Regions from separate parts of the Bacillus sp. D48C genome, predicted to be linked through region 2. Evidence: riboswitches for the same ligand, from Rfam matches in the RefSeq annotation. Region 2 holds a riboswitch; the other holds the start of a gene.
What was found. Region 2 has a riboswitch for FMN ahead of ACLBXA_RS15640 (ECF transporter S component). Riboswitches for the same ligand answer to the same signal wherever they lie in the genome.
Positions count from the first base shown of each region.

Region 1 (11,678 bases), on a different contig from region 2:
GCTATTGATCGAATTATTCACATTGCGAAAGAAGAGGAGATTTTCGTATGAACGAGCTAAAGATTATTTTTATTCCCGGATGGGGAATGGAAGAGAATATTTGGGATTTAGTAATTCCGTATTTTAAAGGATATCCTGTTCAATGCATAGATTGGCGTAATGTGAAAGAACGAAGTGAATTTGCGGAACGAATTATAGATGTAGCGCATAATGACAACGTAATTTTAGTTGGATGGTCACTAGGAGCGTTAGCAGCAGTTGAAGCTTATAAAAAGATTAAGGCAAAAGGCATCGTATTAATTGGTGGTACTGCTAAATTTACAAGTACGAGCGATTACAGTAACGGATGGAATGCTTTGCATGTAGAACGGCTGAAAAGAAATTTGGCGAGAAGGAAAGAAGATACGCTCAAGCGGTTTTATGAAAATATGTTTACGAAAGATGAGCTAAAAGAGAATAAAAACTTTGAAGACATTGTAGACCGTTTTAAAGGTGATTCTATTCAGTCTTTACAACTAGGTTTAGATTATTTAATAGAAACAGATATGAGAGAAGAACTAAAAGAAATTAAAGTACCTATACTACTTATTCACGGAGAACAGGATGTAATATGCCCATTGTCTGCGGCACGTAGTATGACGGAGAATAGCAGCAGCGAGCTGAAAGTAGTAAGTGAAGCAGGGCATGCATTATGTGTAACGAATTTTGAATATTGTGCAAATGAGATAATTCAATTTGTAGAGGGGATACGACATGATCAACAAAACGTTACTACAAAAACGGTTTAATGGGGCAGCCGTATCTTACGATCGATATGCAAATGTACAAAAAAAGATGGCACATTCATTACTTTCAATCTTAAAGGAACGATATAGTGAAACGGCATCAATACGTATTTTAGAACTGGGATGCGGGACGGGGTATGTAACAGAACAATTATCAAAGTTATTTCCGAAAGCACATATTACAGCAGTTGATTTTGCTGAAAGTATGATTGCGATTGCGCAAACTAGACAAAATGTAAAAAATGTAACGTTTCACTGTGAAGATATTGAGCGATTACGATTAGAAGAATCATATGATGTCATTATTTCAAATGCTACATTTCAATGGTTAAATAATTTACAACAAGTGTTAAGAAATTTATTTCAACATTTGTCTATAGATGGCATATTACTCTTTTCAACGTTTGGACATGAAACATTTCAAGAATTGCATGCTTCGTTCCAACGTGCGAAAGAAGAAAGAAATATAAAAAATGAAACATCGATTGGTCAACGTTTTTATTCAAAAGATCAGTTGCTTCATATATGTAAGATAGAAACAGGGGATGTGCATGTTTCTGAAACATGTTACATAGAGAGTTTTACAGAAGTTAAGGAGTTTCTGCATTCTATTCGAAAAGTAGGAGCAACTAATAGCAATGAAGGATCATATTGTCAAAGTCCCTCACTCTTTCGTGCGATGCTGCGCATATACGAAAGAGACTTCACGGGAAATGAAGGGATAATGGCAACGTATCATGCTTTATTTATGCATATAACAAAAGAGGGGAAGAGATGAAATGAAACAAGTACAAACAAAAAGGGATTGGAAAAAACTTGCATACGACGTAGTGGAAGAAAAGATGATTACGAAAGAAGATGCAATAGCGATATTAGAAGCTGATGATACAGAAGTTTTAGAAATTATGAATGCAGCTTACATTATTCGCCATCATCACTTTGGTAAGAAAGTAAAATTGAATATGATTATTAATACGAAATCTGGATTATGTCCTGAAGATTGTGGATATTGCTCACAGTCTATTATTTCAGAAGCACCAATTGATAAATATGCATGGTTAACGCAGGAGAAAATTGTAGAAGGGGCACATGAAGCAATACGCCGTAAAGCAGGTACATATTGTATTGTAGCGTCTGGTCGTCGTCCGACGGATAAAGAGGTAAATCACGTAATTGGAGCAGTTAAGGAAATTCGTGAAACGACAGACTTGAAGATTTGTTGTTGTTTAGGTTTCTTAAATGAAGATCAAGCAGGACGTTTAGCGGAAGCAGGCGTGCATCGTTATAACCACAACTTAAATACACATGCAAATAATTACGATAGTATTTGTTCAACGCATACGTATGATGATCGTGTTGATACAGTTCAAAAAGCGAAACAAGCTGGTATTTCACCATGCTCTGGAGCGATTTTTGGCATGGGAGAAACAATTGAAGAGCGTGCTGAAATTGCATTTGAATTACAACGTATAGATGCAGATTCTATCCCTTGTAATTTCCTTGTTGCTGTAAAGGGGACACCTCTTGAAGGGCAAAAAGAGTTAACGCCAGTAGAATGTTTAAAAGTACTGGCAATGATGCGTTTTGTAAACCCAACAAAAGAAATTCGTATTTCAGGAGGACGTGAAATCAATTTACGTTCTGTACAGCCAATCGGTTTATTTGCAGCAAATTCTATTTTTGTCGGGGACTACTTAACGACAGCTGGACAAGAGCCGACTGCGGACTGGGGTATGATTGCAGATTTAGGATTTGAGATTGAAGAATGTGCATTATAAGATAGATGAAAAAGCAAACTTGTAAAAGGGTTTGCTTTTTTTGTAAATAAAATGTAATAAATAGTTGTGAACGCTTGGTATTATTGGTTTTTGAGCGAAAAAAAGAATTTTTGTGGACGAATTTTCCAAGCCCTAGTTGTACATAGTAAATATGTAATTTATATTGGGTTGGAGGATTTTACATGTACAAATACATATTAGCGATTATGACTTGTTTAATTTTAATAAAAGCAATAAGTTCTGATCCAGTTAAGGCTGCTGAAAATCCTGAACAAAAAGAGATGCAACAAAGAATCGAACAACACTTTCGAACGAAAGCTGAACATTTTGGATTGAAAACGGAAGGAAAAGATTTAAAGGAAGTTAGAAAAGAAATTACTATTATAGAAGAAGCGAAAAAAAGAGAGAATGTATGGAGAACAGCACAAGCTCTTCATATAAAAACAGAAGGAAAAACGATGAATGAATTAATAAAAGATGTACAAAAAAAGGTGAAAAAATAAAAAGAGGCCGCAGCCTCTTTTTTTATGCCCATTGTTTTGATAAGTGAGCCATTTCAATTGCAGCAACAGCTGATTCATATCCTTTATTACCAGCTTTCGTACCTGCGCGTTCAATCGCTTGTTCAATTGTTTCTGTCGTTAATACGCCGAAAATAACTGGGATGTCCATTTGTAGTGATAAAGACGCAACACCTTTTGCTACTTCATTACAAACGTAATCGTAGTGAGTTGTAGCACCTCGGATTACAGTACCTAATGTAATAACAGCATCATACTTTCCGCTACTAGCCATCTTTTTAGCGATTAAAGAAATTTCAAATGCACCAGGAACCCAAGCAACATCAATATCATTTTCTTCTACACCGTGACGCTTTAATCCGTCTAAAGCGCCGCCAAGTAACTTACTTGTAATAAATTCATTAAAACGTCCAACAACAACTCCAACTTTTAATCCTGTACCAACCAAATGACCTTCGAATACCATAATAAATCTCTCCTTTAATTATAAGTTTAGTAAGTGTCCTAATTTGTTTACTTTCGTTTGTAAATACGATTTATTCTCTTCTTTTGCTGGCATTTGCAACGGTACACGCTCGACTACTTCTAAATCGTAACCTTGTAAGCCAGCAATTTTTCTTGGGTTATTCGTTAATAATCGTAAACTTTGTAAACCTAAATCTTTTAATATTTGTGCACCGATACCGTAATCACGAAGATCAGCAGGGAAGCCGAGTTTTTCATTTGCTTCTACAGTATCGAATCCTTCTTCTTGTAATTTATAAGCACGAAGCTTATTAAGAAGCCCAATGCCTCTTCCTTCTTGTCTCATATAAAGAAGAACACCTTTTCCTTCACGCTCAATTTGAGCAAGTGCTGCATGGAGTTGTGGTCCGCAATCGCAGCGATGTGAACCGAATACATCTCCTGTTAAGCATTCAGAATGAACACGCACAAGTACCGGTTCACCTATTGAAATATCACCTTTTACAAGTGCGATATGTTCTTTCGTATCTAATGAGTTAGAATAGCCAATTGCGTGGAAAGTACCGAAATCTGTAGGTAATGTAATTTCCACCTCTCTCGTCACAAGTGTTTCATGATGGCGGCGGTAAGCGATTAAATCTTCTATTGTAATCATTTTTATATCAAATTGTTTTGCGCATTCTATTAAATCAGGTACACGTGCCATCGTGCCGTCCTCATTTATAATCTCGCAAATAACTCCAGCTGGTTCGGCACCGCATAGCTTTGCTAAATCAACAGCAGCTTCTGTATGACCTGCACGACGCAGGACACCGCCTTCTTTCGCAATTAATGGAAAGATATGTCCAGGTCGATTGAAATCAGTGCCTTTTGATGCGGGATTTAACAATTCTTGTATCGTAGTTGCACGTTCGTGAGCGCTAATCCCTGTTGTTGTAGAAACATGGTCAATGCTCACTGTAAACGCAGTATGATGTGAATCTGTATTATGAGATACCATTGGTTCTAATTGTAGACGTTCTGCGTATCCTTCCGTAATCGGTACACAAACGAGACCACGACCATGTGTAATCATAAAATTAATTGTTTCCGGTGTAATGTACTCTGCTAAAGCAATAAAGTCGCCTTCATTTTCTCGGTTTTCATCATCACATACGATAACGACTTTACCTTGTTTTAAATCTTCTAGAGCTTCTTCAATACGATGAAACATTGTGCTTCCCCCTTATAGAAATCCGTTTTCTTGTAAAAAACTTTCGGTCATTGAACCTACTCGTTTTGCAGGTTTAGTAATAAAGCGTTCGATATATTTACCAATCATGTCACACTCAATATTTACGATATCTCCGGCATTTTTTTCTCCAATGACAGATTCGCTTACTGTGTGCGGGATGAGTGAAATCGTTATGGAAGCTTCGTCTATATCAAATATCGTTAAACTCGTTCCATCAACAGCAATGGACCCTTTATGCAAACAATAGTGTAGCAATTCATCAGAAATTGCTATTTTATAATAGACGGCATTGTAATGTTGTTTTTTAGTTAAAATCGTTCCGATGCCATCAATGTGTCCTGAAACGAAATGTCCACCGAATCTTCCATTTGCAGACATTGCCCGCTCTAAATTTACTTTAGAGTGGGGTTTAAGCATGCGAAGCGATGTCGACTGCATCGTTTCAGGCATTGCATCAACTGTAAATGAAGTAGTTGTAAAGTTTGTTACAGTTAAGCAAATACCGTTAACTGCGATACTATCACCTAAGTGAACATCTGATAAAATTTTCTTTGCATGAATCGTTAATTTCATCGCTTCTCCGCTTTGTTGCATGTTTGCTATCGTTCCTAATTCTTCTACAATTCCTGTAAACATTCCGTCACCTCGTTTCGGGCATTCGCAACGATTTTTATATCATCACCAATTTGTTTCATCTCTTGAATTTTCAAGGAAAGCGCATCTTGTAATTTTGAAAAACCATTTCCTCCAAATAAAGTAGGAGCATCTTTTCCACCAATTAATTTCGGGCTTATATAGGTTACAATTTCATTGAAATTGTTTGTTTTTAAGAAACTTGCATGAATTGATTGGCCACCTTCAACGAATAGAGAAAGAATTTGTTTCTCTCCAAGAAAGGAAAGAAGGTCCTCGATTTCTATATGCTTCGTTTCCATTTGGAATATAGCTATATTTTTAGAATTATAAGAAGATATCTTCTCTTTCTTTACATCCTTACCGACAATAATCCATGTCGGTGCTAAACCATCTGTTATAACATGAGAAGATGGTGGCGTTCGTAAATGGGTATCTAAAACAACGCGAATAGGATGTTTCCCACCATTTGGAATTCTTGTTGTTAAATGAGGATTATCAGCTATAACTGTATTCACTCCAACAAGAATTGCATCATGTGTATGGCGATATTGGTGAACATCAGCACGTGCTTCTTCACCTGTAATCCACTTACTTTCACCAGTTACAGTTGCTATTTTTCCATCTAAGCTCATCGCTGTTTTGATTGTTACAAAAGGGCGTTTCGTTTTCATGTAGTGAAAAAAGTAGCGATTTAATAAAACTGCTTCTGCTTCAAGAACACCGGTAGTTACTTCAATTCTAGCTTCCTCTAATCTTCTTTTTCCGTTACCAGAAACGAGCGGATTACAATCGAGAGTAGCAATTACCACACGCTTAACTCCTTTTTCGATGAGCAATTCACAACAAGGTGGTGTTTTTCCAAAGTGGCTACACGGTTCCAGTGTTACATAAACGGTAGCGTCTTTGGCGTTCTGACTAGCCATTTGAAGGGCATGAACTTCTGCGTGTTCTTCACCAGCTCGTAAATGAGCCCCCATACCAACGATGTTTCCATCTTTTACAACAACAGCACCAACCATAGGATTTGGACTTGTTTGTCCTGATGTTCCTTCTGCTAACTGCAGGGCAATCCTCATATATTCTTGATCTGTCATTTTCTTCACCTCTCCTAAAAAAATCAAAAAACCCCAAGGATTTAATATCCTTGGGGTTTGGGAGACGTGATTTCTAGAAATATAGTTTGAATACGAAAGCATAGGAAAGAAACCTAACGATAATTGATATTTCTGCATAAGGAAAAAACCTAGCAAAATATCGAATTTTTAAACGCTAGTTGTCTCTTTTTATTTCAGTATAAAAAATAAGTATAGAAAATTAAACATATATAAAGAATCAAAATGAATCTTTAAAAATATGCATACTGAAATAAAAGTGTATTCACTATATAAAAAACTAGAAACATATCCTTCTCCCATCCAGACTATACTGTCGGCCCTAGAGTTTCACTAGATCCACCGTTTTCGAGTTGAAAACGGGTCACGGACTTAGAAGTTTTCACTTCATCACCGCCGGTTGGGAATTTCACCCGACCCCGAAGGATGCTGTTTGCTCAAATTATAGCACAAAAAAAATAAAAGGCTAGTAAAAAATATTCGAATGTGAAGAATTGTGTGAAAATATATGTGGGCTGGAATGGAAATAAAAGTATTAGAAGTGTTGTAAGGAGAAGGGATATAACGGAGTTGCTAAAAAGAAAAAACATGCACAAAAAAATGTGCATGTCACATGTAAAATTATTCTGCCTCTGGTGCTCTAACAACAGACTCGAATTTACCTTTATGCGAAGCGTCGCAATAAGGCATATTTTTTGATAAACCACAACGGCATAAAGAAAATGCCGGTTTTGCTGGGAATACATTCCCTTGTGAGTCGACTAATTCCACGTCCCCTGTAACGCGAAAAGAGCCATTATCATTTACTTTAATTTGTACTTTTGCCAACGTTATCCCTCCTTCCCAAACGCTTAATTTCATCATATAATCAAGGGAAGTGCTTGACAATATAAAAAGAGCACTTTGTTTGAGAAAGAAGAGAGTGTTATAATAGTTTTCATAACTGACTAGAGTAAGGTGACGAGAGATGGATAAACAATTACATACATTACGAAACATTGCAAATGAGCGCACGTGGGCATCATTTTTGAATGATAATCATCCATATAGTTTGTTACATTGGTCCATTGCAGGTGTAGGGCAAGAGGCAAAGGATGTTTGGTTACTTCAAGATGAAGTAACATTTCAAACGACAGAATTCCCAACGTTAGATGATGCAATGCAATGGATTTCTGAAAATATGGAACAAGTTACAGACGTTTTAGCGCAATAAAAAAACAGGCTTATGCAAGCCTGTTTTTTGTTTCTTTCACATATGTGTTTAAAAATTGATCGATGGCTGCTTCGTACTCTTCTTTATTTTCGTTATAAGAGCAAGCGTGTGCACCACGTTCTGCAATATAAAGTTGTTTATTGTTTTCTTTTGCTTCATATAGTGATTTCGTCATATCAGCTAAAATATAATCATCATCTTTACTATGAATAAAGAGGACGGGATTGTTAATATTTTTTATACAATCAATTGGTGAAACTTCGCGAATCGTATAACCGTCACGCACTTTTAAAAAAGCATTTGCTAAAGGTAATAAAGGCCATTTTGGTAAATGGAATTCAACCTTTAAACGGTGCTGTAATTGTCCGTGAAAATCAGAGAAAGGACAATCTGCAATATAGAAATCAGCACCATCTTCTACAAGTCCTGCGTATTGAAGAAGTGTTGCAGCTCCCATAGATTCACCATGAATACCGAGTGTTATATTTGTTCCAAAGCGACTTTTTAGCCAGTCAACTATAGATTTTAAATCATGTTTTTCATAGTATCCATAGCTTGTTGTTTTTCCGCCAGTTTTACCATGACGACGATGATCATAAATAACGACATTATACCCTCTGTTTAAAAATAACCTTGCATATTTTACAGAGTTCATTTTATTTACAGTTACGCCGTGACAAAAAATCATAAACTTATTGGAATGACCAGCAGGAATGTAATAGCCGTGAAGATCATATCCGAATTGTGAAGGAATATGAATTTCTTCTTTATGAAGAGCATCAAAATCTTCTATACGAAAATGTTTTTTCGTTTCTCTTTCGAGTACTTCTTCCTCTGTTTTTTTCTTTAAATACATCACTTTATTTGTAAAGAAAATCCCAAGGGCTGTTATCGCACCTAGTACAGTAAACAATGCTGCAAAAAAACGTTTCATACTTTACCTCATCCTCCAAATACCGTTACATGTGATACACTTATATTGTATCACAATGATATAAAAGGGGAGAAATAGGAAATGGTGCATATACAAAAAATTACGCCAACGATGAAAGAAACAATTCGAATGTTTATGTGTGAGAACTGGGGAAGTTCATTGATGGTTTCACGTGGTAAGGGGCATCAATTAGAAGAGTTGCCAGGATTTGTTGCGTTTTCTAATGACAGAATAATCGGAATTATAACGTATGAAGTGACTGGAAATATGTGTGAAATTATATCGTTAGATAGTATTGAAGAAAGAAAAGGAATAGGGAAGAAGCTTGTGGATTGTGTATTGCAAGTTGCAGAAGAAGAACGGTGCAGGCAGGTTTGTCTTATTACAACAAATGATAATATGAATGCGTTACGATTTTACCAAAAACGTAATTTTGTAATGACTAATTTATATGTGAATGCGGTAGAGGAGGCACGAAAAATAAAGAAAGAAATTCCACGTATTGGATATGATAATATCCCAATTTTACATGAAATTCAGTTGGAGTATCGTTTAGTGAAATGATGTAACAATTTTCAGAAATATGAGTTATTAATCTTGACGGATAGTGTAATTTAGGTTACCGTAAAATTGTAATCTATTACCATATTAAGGGGTGACGATGTGGCAACTATACGTGATGTTGCAAAATTGGCAGGTGTTTCAGTCGCAACCGTTTCACGAGTTATTAATGAAAAAGGATATGTTCATGAGGACACAGTAAAACAAGTAAAGGAAGCAATTGAAGAATTACGTTATAGGCCAAACAGTGCAGCGAAGCCACTATTTAAAGAGAATTCAACGATAATTGCATTACTTGTAGATAATCTATATGACCCATCAAACATCACTTTGCTACATTGTATTGAGGAAATAGCATATAAAGAAGGATATCAAATCATTGTTTGTAATATAGAGAATAAAGATAGATACATATATATGTTGAAGGAGAATAACGTTGCAGGTGTTATTTTAACAAAATCCGTTTTTAAAAGTATAGGAGAAATTCCATTTCCGTTTGTTGTGATTGATGAGCAACAATCACATGGAAATTATTATGAAAGTGGACAGAGGGCTGTTTCTTTATTAAAAGAGAAAGGGTGTCACTTTCTTGCATATTTCGGTGAGGGAGAAGAAAGTGAAGAAATGGAAGATCATATAGCAGGTTTTTTAGATACTGTTTGGGATGAAGGAATCTCTTATCGAGAAGAATGTGTACAAGGGTATACAAATAAACAGTTTATTACATTATTGCGAAACAATCCGTATATAGATGGAATTGTAACCTCAAGTGATCAGATTGCTATTGAGTTAATTCGGTCAGCAAGATTTGTAAATATACATGTACCAGATAAATTAAAAATTGTTGGACCGAATGGGAGCATAGAGTGTGAATGGATAGGTTCATCACTACCGGCAATTGAAAGCTATGTCAAAGATAACGGAAAAGTAGCTTTTCAACAATTAAAAGGAAAAATAAAAAAGTAAAAGGTGCGTTTTATACGCACCTTTTTATAATGTAATTGCGGCAATAAAGCCAAATATAAGTAACGGTATATTGTAATGTAGAAAAGTGGGTACACATGTATCCCATATATGATGGTGCTGACCATCAGCATTTAAACCGGATGTTGGTCCGAGGGTACTATCTGATGCTGGAGATCCTGCGTCACCTAGCGCTCCGGCTGTACCAATAATTGCAATTGTAGCCATCGGACTAAATCCAAGCTGAATGCACAGAGGTACAAAAATTGTTGTTAAGATAGGGATGGTTGAAAAGGATGAACCAATTCCCATCGTAACGAGAAGTCCAATAACAAGCATAAGAAATGCAGCGAGTGGTTTGTTATTTCCGATTATATGTGCACTCGTTTGCACCAGAGATTCAACATGTCCTGTTTTTCGAAGAACAGCGCCGAATCCAGCGGCAGCAATCATAACAAAGCCAATAAAGGACATCATACGCATTCCGCTTGTTAATATCGCATCTGCTTCTTTAAGTGGTAGACTACCACTTACTGATAAGACGATAATACCTGCTAAAGCACCGAAAATCATTGATTCTGTTGTTAATTGAACAGTTAATGTAGCAATGATAGATAATAACCCGAAAGTAATGCTACGTTTTGTATAGGGAACGATCTCATTTTCGGTAGTATGAATTTGTTCTGTTTCATACGTACGAGGTTTTCGGTACGTAATGAATACCGCTACACATAATCCAATAATCATACCGAGTGCTGGAATAGTCATTGCTTTTGGAATAAGTGTGACATCAAATGTAAGACCGCTTTGCGCAGCGTTGGTTTGCAATACGTCATGATAAATTTTTCCGAACCCTGCAGGGATCCACATATAAGGAGTAATTAATCCAAATGTAATAATACACGTGACAAGTCTTCGATCCACTTTCAGCTCATTTAATACTTTTAAAAGTGCTGGAATTAAGATGGGGATGAAAGCAATGTGAACAGGAATCACATTTTGTGAGAAACAAGCCATCGTTAAAATAATGAATAAAATAAGTATTTTAGAATAAACTTGTTTTTTCGTGTCTTGTTCATTGCCAATCCATTTTAATGCAGTTTGAATCATAGCATCTGGAAGTCCTGTTTTGGAAAGGGAAATAGCGAAACCACCAAGCATTGCATAACTTAAAGCGATTGGAGCACTGTTTCCAAGACCAGTTGTAAAAGTGTTAATCGTTTCTGAAATACCGAGTCCGCCGATAATTCCGCCTGTTAAAGCTCCAACAATGATGGCGACAATGACCTGGACACGTAACAAACTAAGCAATAGCATAATTGCTACTGCGACGAGTACAGCGTTCATAATAAATGTAATCTCCCTAAATTTTTATTCTGTTAAGACAAGTAAATATGAAACATTTTGCTATGTTTATACATACTTGCGACATATTATTATAAAATGTTTTCTATGAAATGTAAAAGAGCCTTTTGT
Region 1 covers NZ_JBKFAQ010000001.1:723,581-735,258, forward strand. The annotation lists gene bioF (8-amino-7-oxononanoate synthase) at 1-51, shown strand, start outside; gene ACLBXA_RS03915 (alpha/beta fold hydrolase) at 48-788, shown strand; gene bioC (malonyl-ACP O-methyltransferase BioC) at 754-1,563, shown strand; gene bioB (biotin synthase) at 1,565-2,563, shown strand; gene ACLBXA_RS03930 (hypothetical protein) at 2,746-3,066, shown strand; gene ribH (6,7-dimethyl-8-ribityllumazine synthase) at 3,089-3,550, opposite strand; gene ribBA (bifunctional 3,4-dihydroxy-2-butanone 4-phosphate synthase/GTP cyclohydrolase II) at 3,569-4,762, opposite strand; gene ribE (riboflavin synthase) at 4,775-5,419, opposite strand; gene ribD (bifunctional diaminohydroxyphosphoribosylaminopyrimidine deaminase/5-amino-6-(5-phosphoribosylamino)uracil reductase RibD) at 5,401-6,513, opposite strand; FMN riboswitch at 6,819-6,962, opposite strand; gene ACLBXA_RS03955 (CDGSH iron-sulfur domain-containing protein) at 7,153-7,359, opposite strand; gene ACLBXA_RS03960 (DUF2552 family protein) at 7,499-7,744, shown strand; gene ACLBXA_RS03965 (alpha/beta hydrolase) at 7,755-8,678, opposite strand; gene ACLBXA_RS03970 (GNAT family N-acetyltransferase) at 8,760-9,242, shown strand; gene ACLBXA_RS03975 (LacI family DNA-binding transcriptional regulator) at 9,342-10,205, shown strand; gene ACLBXA_RS03980 (Na+/H+ antiporter family protein) at 10,230-11,549, opposite strand.
Region 1: another riboswitch for FMN. It lies ahead of ribD (bifunctional diaminohydroxyphosphoribosylaminopyrimidine deaminase/5-amino-6-(5-phosphoribosylamino)uracil reductase RibD); the one in region 2 lies ahead of ACLBXA_RS15640 (ECF transporter S component).

Region 2 (11,678 bases):
GTCATCATACGAATTGGTTCTTTTAATAATTCATATACTTCGTTTGGATAACCCAATTTTTCTAACGCTTCACTAATAACAATTTGTGTTGAATTCAATAGTTCAAAATGTTGTTCCCTTTGTTGTTGTGTTTTTGTTTGAGTTCCCTTTTCGGCTACCATAGTAAGTAAACCCCCTGTAATTTCACTTGTTTAGTAAACCTTCATTGCCTAGTATACACCCTTAAATTTGGAATGCAATAGAAAACGCTAACAAATATATACAAACTATTTTCTGTTGCAAGCGTTTTCACTATTATTATAGTCCTTTTATTACTTTTAGAAAAGTAAAATACTTAAATATTTAAATATTTTTTATTTTACTCAAACATACTCCCATAAAACTGCATATTTTATTTTAAAAAAGTATGTTGGAGTATTTACAATCATCCCTTCCCTTATCCAAATAAAAACAAAACCTCAGCTATGTTGTATTAGCTGAGGTTTTGTTTTTTCACAAAGTAATTGTGTATTTGTTCTATCGCATTAAAATCCATTAATTCTTTACCGTACTCCATGATGCGATAAATAGTTGCGGTAGACGGATTACCGTATTCCGCTAAAATAGCTATAAAATCCGCCTTTAACAATTGAATTTGTTCCTCTTCTTCCATCCAAAGATAGAAGCGCTTATCCCACGTATATAGCTTTCCGCCAGTTACACCAAGGTTATATAAGCGATTCGACAGGTTAATTATGTCATCTAGCGTAGCAAACTCATATAATATATGCTCACTTTCATCTAGAGTCACTTGCATTTCAATAAACTCGTCACGAAACTCATCATCTGTATCCATTTCTTGATTTTCTTTCGTTACAATTACAACCATCCCTTGTGCTTGTAGAGAAAATACTTCAACTGCAATCGGACCATCTGCTTCAAATCCTAATTCCTTATTTGCTTCTTGCATCATATCACGAAATAATTGCTGTACTTTCGGCGCATTTCTCCATAAATCTTCTTTCGTTAATCCTCGTTCAGATAAATCATCAAATGTTAGAAAAATTTTTATCTTATTGTAATTTAATCGTTCCAGCCTCATCTCATACCCTCCCTACGTAACCAATGCATCTAATTTTTATTATATGAAATAGAAAATAGATGGTTCTTTTCGAACAACTATTCCGACATTTTTAACCATTCATCCCATTCTTCTTTTGTCTCACCAATTAAGGTTGTTTCAATGTCCAACTGGTTTAGAACGCCTAGCTTTCCGATAAAGCCAACAGAAAGAGATTCCCTTTTTTCTTGTAATAAATTTATAAAGTTCATCGTCTTTTTCATTTCTTGTTCGTCAGCACAAGATACAAATACATATTTCGGCTGTATTTCTTCTACCGCTGACAACATACCATCTTCAGCTAAGCTTGTCCTAATATATATCGCCTCATATCCTTTTAAGCGTAAATACGTTGAAAAAATAAATCCTTGCAATGCATTCTTTTCTAACACAATAACTTTGTGTAAAGAGGAAAACATTGAGGCATTGTGATACACCATTCCTAGACGCGTTTGTAAAAATGATAGTGCATATTGGAATTGCGCCATTGAAATCTCATTATTATTTTTTGACATTAATAAATTGTCTGTCACTCGAAGAACGATACTGGCAACAACCTTCTCTGTTGAATATATACTAAAAGCTTCGTTTAATAATGCAGTAATTGTAATTTCATCAAATTTTAACAAAGCTTGTAGCAAATCGTCCACTAAAACAACTTCTTTATCGAAAGGTATCTCTTTTTGAACTGTACTCTGCAAACGATTCTCTTCTAATAACTGAACTGCTTGTCCAATCATCATACCGGAAGAAACTTTTTCCATTAACCATTTTAAAATTTGAATATGTTCTTCTGTATATAAACGATGCCCAGCTTGATTCCGCTTTGGGGCAATAATTTGATATCGTCTTTCCCATGCACGAAGCGTACTCGGCTGAACTCCAATTATATTCGAAACAGCTTTTATATTATATTTCCCACTAAGAGTTGGCATCATTTCCCTCCGCACAATGTAATGATATGTGTTTGAGCAGGTGCTCGGAAACGAAGTGGTATCAATGTTGTTCCGTACCCATTACTAACAAAGAGAATCGTATTCAAATGGTTATATACGCCACCTTTTAAATATTTTTTAGATGGGAATAATCGGATTTGTCCCCCATGCGTATGTCCACTTAATACAAGTGAAATCTGCTCATTTCCAGACATCTTTTTTATTATATCAGGGTTGTGACTAACTAAGATACGAAAACCTTCTTCTTTACAATCCGCCAATGCCAAATCTAGACGATCACGGTGCAATCCAACATCATCTATACCGAGCAAACAAATTCTCTCTCCTAATTCAGACTCAAATACCACTCTTGTATTATCTAAAACTTTTACGTTATTTTCTAATAATAACGCATCTAATTCATGATATTCTATCTCATAATCATTGTTTCCCCACACAAAATATACAGGAGCTATCTCTCTTAACTTTTGGATATTCGCAGAGATTTTTGATAAAGAGACACCTTTCTCTGCTAAATCTCCTCCGATAATTACTAGATCTACTTTTCCTTTTACTTGTTCAATTAACAAATTCGAAATAACTCTTCTATGAATATCAGAAATAAAAAACACATTTACTTTTTGAAAACTTTTCGGAAATTCTTTAAATACTAAAGTATGTTCCAACACCGTATTACGCGTTGCTTCTTTATACATCACAAGAAGTAATAAAATCCCCATGCCTATGAGAGTACTGAATAATATAATCCATATCATATTTTTTACTCCCCTCCTCATAAAGATAATCCTAGGCTTTTATAACAAATTGTGATCGCCTAATTCACTAGCTCTCTTGCTTTGTGGATTTATCTTTTATCGGAATTTTTAATTCTTGCCCTGCACTCACTTCATCTTCTTGCAAGTTATTATACTTTTTAATGACTTCAATCCCATTTTCATCCGAAAAATATTGCTTCGCTATACTTTCTAAAGTTTCTCCCTCTTTCACAGTATGCGTTATCGCTTTTTCAGACTGTTTCTGTGAATCAGATTTAGCTGAATCAAAGAAGATTACTTCAAACGCACTTTTCCCGGCATTATTACTATCGCCCTTCACCTGAATATATTTATCCGTATACCACAAAATACTAATTGGCAGCAGAATGAATAGAAATGTTAAAACCCGGACGAAAATGTGATTTATTTTAAACTTTTGTTTTTTCTCTTTATTTCTATGAATTTCACTACGCGGCGGTAAACTTTCTTTTTCTTCCACTCGCTCAACTTCTAATTCCTCTTCAAAATCAGGAATTCGTTTCCTCATGTTGTTCACCACCACCTTCCATTTATTTTCTTAATTGGAGTCCCATTATAAAATCAACAAGAAAGTGTGCAAAGATTGTTATAAACAAATTCCCTGTCCATTCAAATACATAACCAAAGACAAAACTAATGAAACAGACGAAACAAAACAAAAATGGCTTTGTTATATAACGAATATGTAACACTGCAAATACTAAACTCGCAATTACAATTCCAAAATGAGTCTGCACTACACCTCTAAATAAAAATTCTTCTGCAAAACCGATTACGAACGTAATAACGAGTAAATGTAGAACCGACATTCCTCGAAACATCTTATCGTTAATACCACCATCATCAAACCAAGACTCTGGAAACACTCGCATTGCAACATAATCTAATAACACAATACCAATCGCTAACAAACCACCTATAATAAGTATAGATACTGGTTCCCATTTCCATAAATTAAACACTTCTTTTACATCTTGAAATAATATATATGCTAGTAAACAGCCAATACCGATAATAATTAACTGTGTTATATATAGATTCAGCCTTATTTCCTGCGGACTCATATCTTCAACATTATGCCTTTGAATGTTCATCATTCCTCCATCTTTTCTAGGCCGAAAAGCTTTTGTAACTCTGTTTCCCAATTATAGTCGAAATCCGATTGTTGCGCTCGTCTTTTTTTATAATCTTCTTTTGTAATACCGCAATAATCGCAGCAATTATTTAACTCTTTCTCTTTCCTATAACCGAACTGTTGCAGCACATATTCACGTCTACATCCTTTAACTCGTATCCATGACTTCATATTTTCTAATTCACTATATTTATTACGCAACCTTATTTCTACTTCAGCTATTAATCGGTTCATAATTTCATCTGACAAACCCTCTAATAATAATCTTCGTTGTTGTATAATTCCAACCTGTTCGAGATGATAACGAACGAAACGCCAATATTGCTCATTAAATCTTGCTGCATTATAACAAATTTCTTCTACATCTTCTATTGGTAATTCTTTCGTTTGAAACATTCTTTCTTGTAGTAAAGAAAATAAAAATTGTATTTGCGACTTACTTGGCAATTCATCCTCAATGATTGAAAGTGGTAAATCATGATCCAACGGACTACACAATAAAATAGCTATACTCGGTTTGCCATCTCTTCCAGCTCTTCCGATTTCTTGTAAGTAAGAAGCTATATTAGTTGGATAATGAAAATGAATAATATATTGCGTATTCGCCTTATTTACCCCCATACCAAATGCACTTGTACATATTACAAGCTGCAATTGATCGTTCATAAACTGCTGTTGAATTAACATACGCTCTTCATGTTCCATACCACCATGATAAAAAGCTACACCAGTAACACCTTTCCCTCTCAAGTATTCCGTTAACCTTTCTGTCCACGCTCTACTTGAACAATATACAATCCCCGGCCCTTGTAAATACATCACCTGCTCCAAAAGCGCCTCTTTCTTTTCTTCTATCGTCTCTACAAATTGCACCTCCATTGCAATATTAGGACGGTCAATAGAGTATACATGTTCCGCGGCACCCTTTAAATTTAAACTGTCTGCGATATCTTGCAGTACCCCTTTTGTCGCTGTGGCTGTCAATGCTAACACTGTAGGAGAACCAATATTTTCAATAACTACATTTAGTTTCTTATAGTCCGGTCTAAAATCATAACCCCATTGAGAAATACAATGAGCCTCATCAACAACAAATAATGAAATATGAATTTTCTTCAATTCCCTAATTAATAACTCCGACTGTAACATCTCTGGTGAAACAAAAATAAATTTATATGAAGATAATTTTTTCATCGCTTCTCTTTTTTCATTTAATGTCCGAAAACTATTAAATGCTATCACTCGGTTTTTCACAACATACTTTAATTGTGTCACTTGATCTTCCATTAAAGATAATAACGGCGATACAACAAGCACTGTTCCTTCTCGCATAAGCCCCGGAAACTGATAGCACATAGACTTTCCTCTTCCAGTCGGAAGCATTGCTATCACATCTTTTCCTTCTAATAAATCTGTAATAACTCCTTTTTGACCTGGACGAAATTCAGAATATCCAAACCACTTATATAAATATTCTTCAAGTTTCATTTACACCCTCCATCCGCGCTAATACAAGACGAACTTCAAAATAAGAGATATCTTCTCCAATCGCTTGTTTCAAAACACGTAACTTCCGCGTTTGCAATGCTTCAATTACTTTTATTACTTTGTCTATCTTTTCTTTTTCCATAAACATTTCAATAGAAAAATCTTTTTCTCGCAAAGCAATTTCAACAAAATGATCTTCTATCGTTGCAACCTTCAAATTCCGAATCGTTGCTATTTCTTCTAAAGAACGCCCTTGTCTCCAAAAATTATATGTTTTTTTCGTGGATAAACTAAATAGTTCAGCTCTCTCATTTGGATAAGATATAATTTCAGCTAATAGCGGAAATTCATTTTCTTTATCACGAACTTCTTGTATAAAGAAATGCATTGTACCCCAAAATAAAAAATACACCCTGAACATATCTTGTTTCGTAATTTCTGCTAATTGTTGCAATGTACAACCAATCCGTTCATAACCCGTTAGTCGATATGTTACAATCGTCGCTTCTATCGCATTACTTTTTTCTAAAAGATTATGTACTTCCGTCCACAGTTTTCTCGCCAATTCACTTCTCTTATATGGCCTTCCTGTTAGAAAACGTTTCACCCACATCATTATTTCTGTATCTTGTTGAATCGGGATAAACTTAGTATTATTCTGTTGTAAATTTGATATAGTTTGAATAATCAATGACAATCTTTTCCAAAATGTTTCACCTAATTCTCCATAATGTAAACCATGCAAATGCGCTGGAAAAGCATAAACTTCCTCCCATTTATGTAACTGCGTTTTACCCTTAGGTGTTAACACATATGTATTTTCATGTATTTCTTGAATAAAATCTGCTTGCAACAACTTTACAACTTCACCATCATAGTCATTTCTATTTAATGATTTATATATTCCGAACAAAAAAGAAATTCTAAACATATTTCCATCTTGTAAAGTTTGCGAAGAACGTTTGCCCTTTAGTAAATAATAAATAGATGAAACGGTTCTTTCACCATTCAATTGTTTTAAACAATGCAACAAAGTATATTGTATTTGCATGACCGCTTCCACCTTCCAATCTTAACTTCATTCTTTTCAGTACAATTACACTATCTACTGTCGCTCATTAAACTTATCATAATAAGAACTATATACTTGTATATATTCTATTGTATCAAACGAAATCATATTTACGTATTTTGAAAATCTTATGACATAATTCAAAAATAAGTTGACACTCTAATTGATAAGCATTATCATTATAATTTTATGTTGAAAAGTTTTACAAACCGTTTTACAATAAGGTTATAATTTTTATGGCAAGCTTTTCACATACATATTATCAGGAGGGAAAAAAGATGGCAAAATATACAATCGTTGATAAAGATACTTGTATTGCATGTGGTGCTTGTGGCGCTGCTGCACCAGACATTTATGACTATGATGATGAAGGTATTGCATTTGTAACATTAGACGATAACCAAGGTATCGTTGAAATTCCAGATGTATTAATTGAAGATATGATGGATGCATTCGAAGGCTGTCCAACTGACTCAATTAAAGTTGCTGACGAATCATTCGACGGAGACGCTTTAAAATTTGAATAGTCTTTTATTAACTTCAAAAAATGCCCCTCATATTGATGAGGGGCATTTTTTGTATCTAAATTTTATTTTCCTTAATAAAAAACCATTAGTAGTTCCACACTACTAATGGTTTATATATATTATGCATTTTTCATTTTTGCAAACACCCATACTTTCAGGCGTGAGAATAATGCCACAAATACAATTGTTACAACAATTCCTTTAATTAAATTAAATGGTAAGATTGCCGTTACAACCGTTGTTCTTATAGCTTCGCTAGACATAGCTGGTGAATTTAAAAACCAAGTGTACGCCGGGAATATGATGATGTAGTTTAATACACTCATAATAAGTGCCATTGTAATTGTCCCTAGCATTAACCCTGTCGTTAAACTCTTCACAGTACGATACTTTCTAAATAAGAAAGCTGCTGGTCCAATAAATAAACATCCTGCAATAAAGTTTGCAATTTCTCCAACTGGTACTCCCGTTAAACTTCCTTGAATCCCGTAATGTAAAATGTTCTTTATTGCCTCTACAATCACTCCAGCTACTGGTCCAAAGATAATTGCTGCAATTAGAGCTGGTACATCACTAAAATCAATTTTCAAAAATGGCGGAAGCCCTGGGAACGGGAAATCTAACATCATTAGTAAATATGCAATACTACTTAGCATCGCTACACTCACCATCTGCACCACACTGTTTTTTTGTTTCATCTTTCTCTCTCCTTTTCCATCGATCTTCTCATGGAAAGTGGAAAGGTTCTGCTATGCCTATTTTTTCATAGAACGAAAAAACCCTTTGTGTTTTACACAAAGGGAGAATTTAAGGCACATCAAACAGACGTTCAAATCCATATCTTTTTTGAACGCTTGAACCTCCATCTTCTCCCATCCAGACTGTACTGTCGGCTTTGGAATCACACCAAATCCTGCCTTAACGGCTCGCGGGCTTAGAACAAAATCATAAATAGTTCATCACCGCCGGTCGGGATTTTCACCCTGCCCCGAAGATAGACCGATATTCTATTTTCCCCTTCATTATACAACAACCTCATAACATTGTGAACAAAAAAATTGTAACTTATTTAAAATTAGTTATTTATTTTTCGTAACAATAAATAAATTGCGAGATATTTTACAATACAATCCATATTTTTTATTATTCGGCATTTCTCTTTTGAATTACCTAGTCATATATAATTAAAAGTGATAAGATATTGAATTGTTAAGATAAGAACATTTTCTGAGTTATGGAGGAAATGTCATGAAAAAAGAAAAGAGACATTCTATTCGAGAAGCAATGAAAAAAAACTTAAGAAAAGAATACTTTTACTTAAAAAAAGAATTACTTTTCTACTGCCCAATTGATTTAGGCACATTCTCAAACGAGACATACTATGCTACTTTCGATGAAGATGGCATCAGTATTTATCAGTATGATAAAAAAACAGAAAGTAAATTAAAATTGTGTGAGCGTCATCCGTGGAAAAGTTGGAGTAAAGTGAAGATTGATCACTATTTGACAACTTCTCAATTTATTTTTCAGGGTGAGCGAAATTGGATCTTATCCCTTTTTCAAAAAGGAAAAGAAGCTCAAAGAATTATTGAAGAGCATACATCTTTACAAACAGAAGTTGTTTCCCGCTCTTTCTTAAAAAAACTTCCTGGTTTTCGTTCTAATACACCACTGAATAAATACATCGGTAGCATTTGTTACACTGCACTTATTGCATTTTTATTAAAATGGATGATTCCATTTCAAGCACCACAAATCGCCCTGTATTCTATTTCGATTGGTTGTATGCTTCTTGGCCTACTTTGTTTGACAATCGGTTTAATTGAACCGACTATCGTACTGTTTCGAACAAAAGAGAAAACAAGAACAAAAGTTTTTTACTTATATAGCTATTTAGCTATTTCTGGATTTATATGTGTCTTTATTTTTTGGTAAAAGAAGCCGTCCCAAAATAAATTTTGGGACGGTTTTCTTTTAGATATAAATACTCTAATTCACTCAATACTTCTAGCAGAAGCGCCCATATAATTTCATTTACATTGAACCTTATTTAAGAATATTCAAAGTTTAATTTTTGAGACGTTACCTTTACTTAACATATAATTGTTGATTAGGATAAATTAGCTCTTGCTGCAATCCATTTTTTTCTTTAATTTCCTTAAGTGTCATACTAAATTTCCGTGCAATACTAACTAAAGTATCCCCTTTTTGTACGACATATAATGATGAAGAAACAACTTCATTTCTTTGTTCACTTAAAACAAGCAATGGGTTCATCGCATTCTTTTTCGCCATCGTCCATCTTCCTTGATGAAGTTCTAGATGTAAGTGTGCACCTCGCGATTCTCCCGTGTTCCCTACTTCTCCAATTTTTTCACCTTTTGAAATATAATCTCCTTGACCCACATATCTCTTATTTAAATGTGCATATACAGCCTCATATTCTCCGTGTTTAATAAATACAACATTTCCATAACTACTTGAATAATAAGACTTCGTTACCTTACCATCTTGGATAGCTGCCACAGGCGTTCCAATCGGTGCAGCTACATCAATACCATAGTGTTTTCCATGCCTTGTCCCAAAATAATCACTTATCTGACCTTCAACAGGCCATGTCCATCGATTTTCTTCTGCATAAACATGTAATTGAGATACAAACAGTATACTCAATAACATGACTCCGCATTTTAAAACTTTCATATACATCCTCCGTTTTCTAATTACCACCATACCTTCTCTATTTTGGTATATTACAGAAAAAAGTATACAAAAAAAGAAAGTGAATTACTCCACTTCCTTCTCTTTCTTATCACGAAAAACTAATGCACTACGGTTATACTCCACATCTTTCACTTGTAATCGGGCATTTATTACTCTAGCTACTGCAAATAAATAGTCAGATAATCTATTTACATACTTTAGAACAACTTCATTTATTTCTCCTTCTTTTTGTAAGGACACGATACATCGTTCTGCTCTCCTTACAACTGTACGTGCAATATGAATAGCAGCTGCCGACTCGCTTCCACCTGGTAAAATAAAGCGCTCTAGCGGCGGTGCTTCTTCTATATACAAATCAATCTTTCTTTCTAAGCTTTCAACCATCTCAATTGTCACCTTATAAGGAATTTTTTGTTCCACTATTGCCAAGTCTCCTCCGCAATCAAATAGCTCATGTTGAATATTTTCGAGCTCATTGTAAATATCTCTATAAGTCCCGCCTTGAAGCTTAGTCATTGCATATCCGATATGAGAATTCGCCTCGTCTATTGTTCCATACGCTTCCACACGGATATCATCTTTATCAACCCTACCGCCTATTACACTTGTCGTTCCTTTATCTCCTGTTTTTGTATATAATTTCATTTCTTCACAGCACCTCTCTTGTTATTCTTTATTCGAGCAACATAGAAAAAAGTTCTACCATTCTTTATTTAATTGAGTTTACAAAAAAATAAAAAACAGCAGAACTTTATTCATTATCAACTTTAAAAACACATATCTAAATTATACGATTCGGTAAATATACAGAGAATGTAGTTCCTTCTCCAACAACACTTGAAACAGAAATTTTACCATCATGACCTTGAACAATATTTTTCGCAATCGCAAGCCCGAGTCCTGTTCCACCCTTTTTCCCACGTGTTCTTGCTTTATCAGCTTTATAGAAACGATCAAATAAAAATGGAATATCCTCTTCTGGAATGCCTGCACCCGAATCTTGTACTTCAAAAATGAGGCCATTATTTTTCGAATCAATTACAAGCGTTACATGTCCGCCTGCGTTTGTATGACGTATTGCGTTATCAATTAAATTCGTCAATACTTGCTCCATACGATCTGCATCAAACGGGTATTGTTCAATTGAATCTTTGAAATCAACCGTTAACGCGACCTCTTTATCCTTTGCAATCCCTTGGAATTTACGACCTATTTTTTCAACGAAAGGATGAATATCAACTTCACCTATATGTAACTCTACATTACCACTTTCCATGCGTGCTAAATCTAATAATTCATTTACAAGTTTACCTAAACGAACGGATTCATCATAAATGATTTGAACAAAATCATCAATTTCTTCTTTCGTTTGCACAATATCATCTAAAATCGCTTCACTATACCCTTGCAGCATTACCATTGGTGTACGAAGTTCATGCGATACATTCGCAATAAAGTCTTGACGCATCTTTTCAAGACGGCGTTCTTCCGTCATATCTCGCAGTACCGCTACAGCTCCACGAATTTTCGTTTGATTGTAAAGCGGCGTCATAAGAACTACATAGTTCCCTTTTTGTAAATTAATTTCAACAACTTGTTGTTGTTCACTTTCTACAACAAGATGGAATAGTTCCACAAGTTCAGAAGGTAGTTTTTTACTTAGCTCTATCTCTTTTTCTTCTTGCCAAACTTGTAAGAAATGTTCGGCCGGCGGATTAATTACAACGACTTCACCTTCTTGATTTAACGTAATAACCCCATCTGCCATACTACTTAAAATACTAGCTAACTGTTCTTTTTCTTGCTGCAGTGCATTCATATTAAACTTCAACTGTTTCCCCATTTGATTTAAGGCCGTTGCAAGCTCACCAATCTCGTCCTGA
Region 2 covers NZ_JBKFAQ010000005.1:282,104-293,781, reverse strand. The annotation lists gene gudB (NAD-specific glutamate dehydrogenase) at 1-161, opposite strand, end outside; gene ACLBXA_RS15680 (genetic competence negative regulator) at 473-1,081, opposite strand; gene ACLBXA_RS15675 (MerR family transcriptional regulator) at 1,159-2,034, opposite strand; gene ACLBXA_RS15670 (metallophosphoesterase) at 2,034-2,810, opposite strand; gene ACLBXA_RS15665 (LysM peptidoglycan-binding domain-containing protein) at 2,878-3,357, opposite strand; gene ACLBXA_RS15660 (CPBP family intramembrane glutamic endopeptidase) at 3,380-3,943, opposite strand; gene recQ (ATP-dependent DNA helicase RecQ) at 3,943-5,472, opposite strand; gene ACLBXA_RS15650 (helix-turn-helix domain-containing protein) at 5,462-6,523, opposite strand; gene ACLBXA_RS15645 (ferredoxin) at 6,823-7,071, shown strand; gene ACLBXA_RS15640 (ECF transporter S component) at 7,191-7,769, opposite strand; FMN riboswitch at 7,932-8,071, opposite strand; gene ACLBXA_RS15635 (hypothetical protein) at 8,320-9,006, shown strand; gene ACLBXA_RS15630 (peptidoglycan DD-metalloendopeptidase family protein) at 9,160-9,774, opposite strand; gene ACLBXA_RS15625 (cob(I)yrinic acid a,c-diamide adenosyltransferase) at 9,859-10,440, opposite strand; gene resE (sensor histidine kinase ResE) at 10,577-11,678, opposite strand, start outside.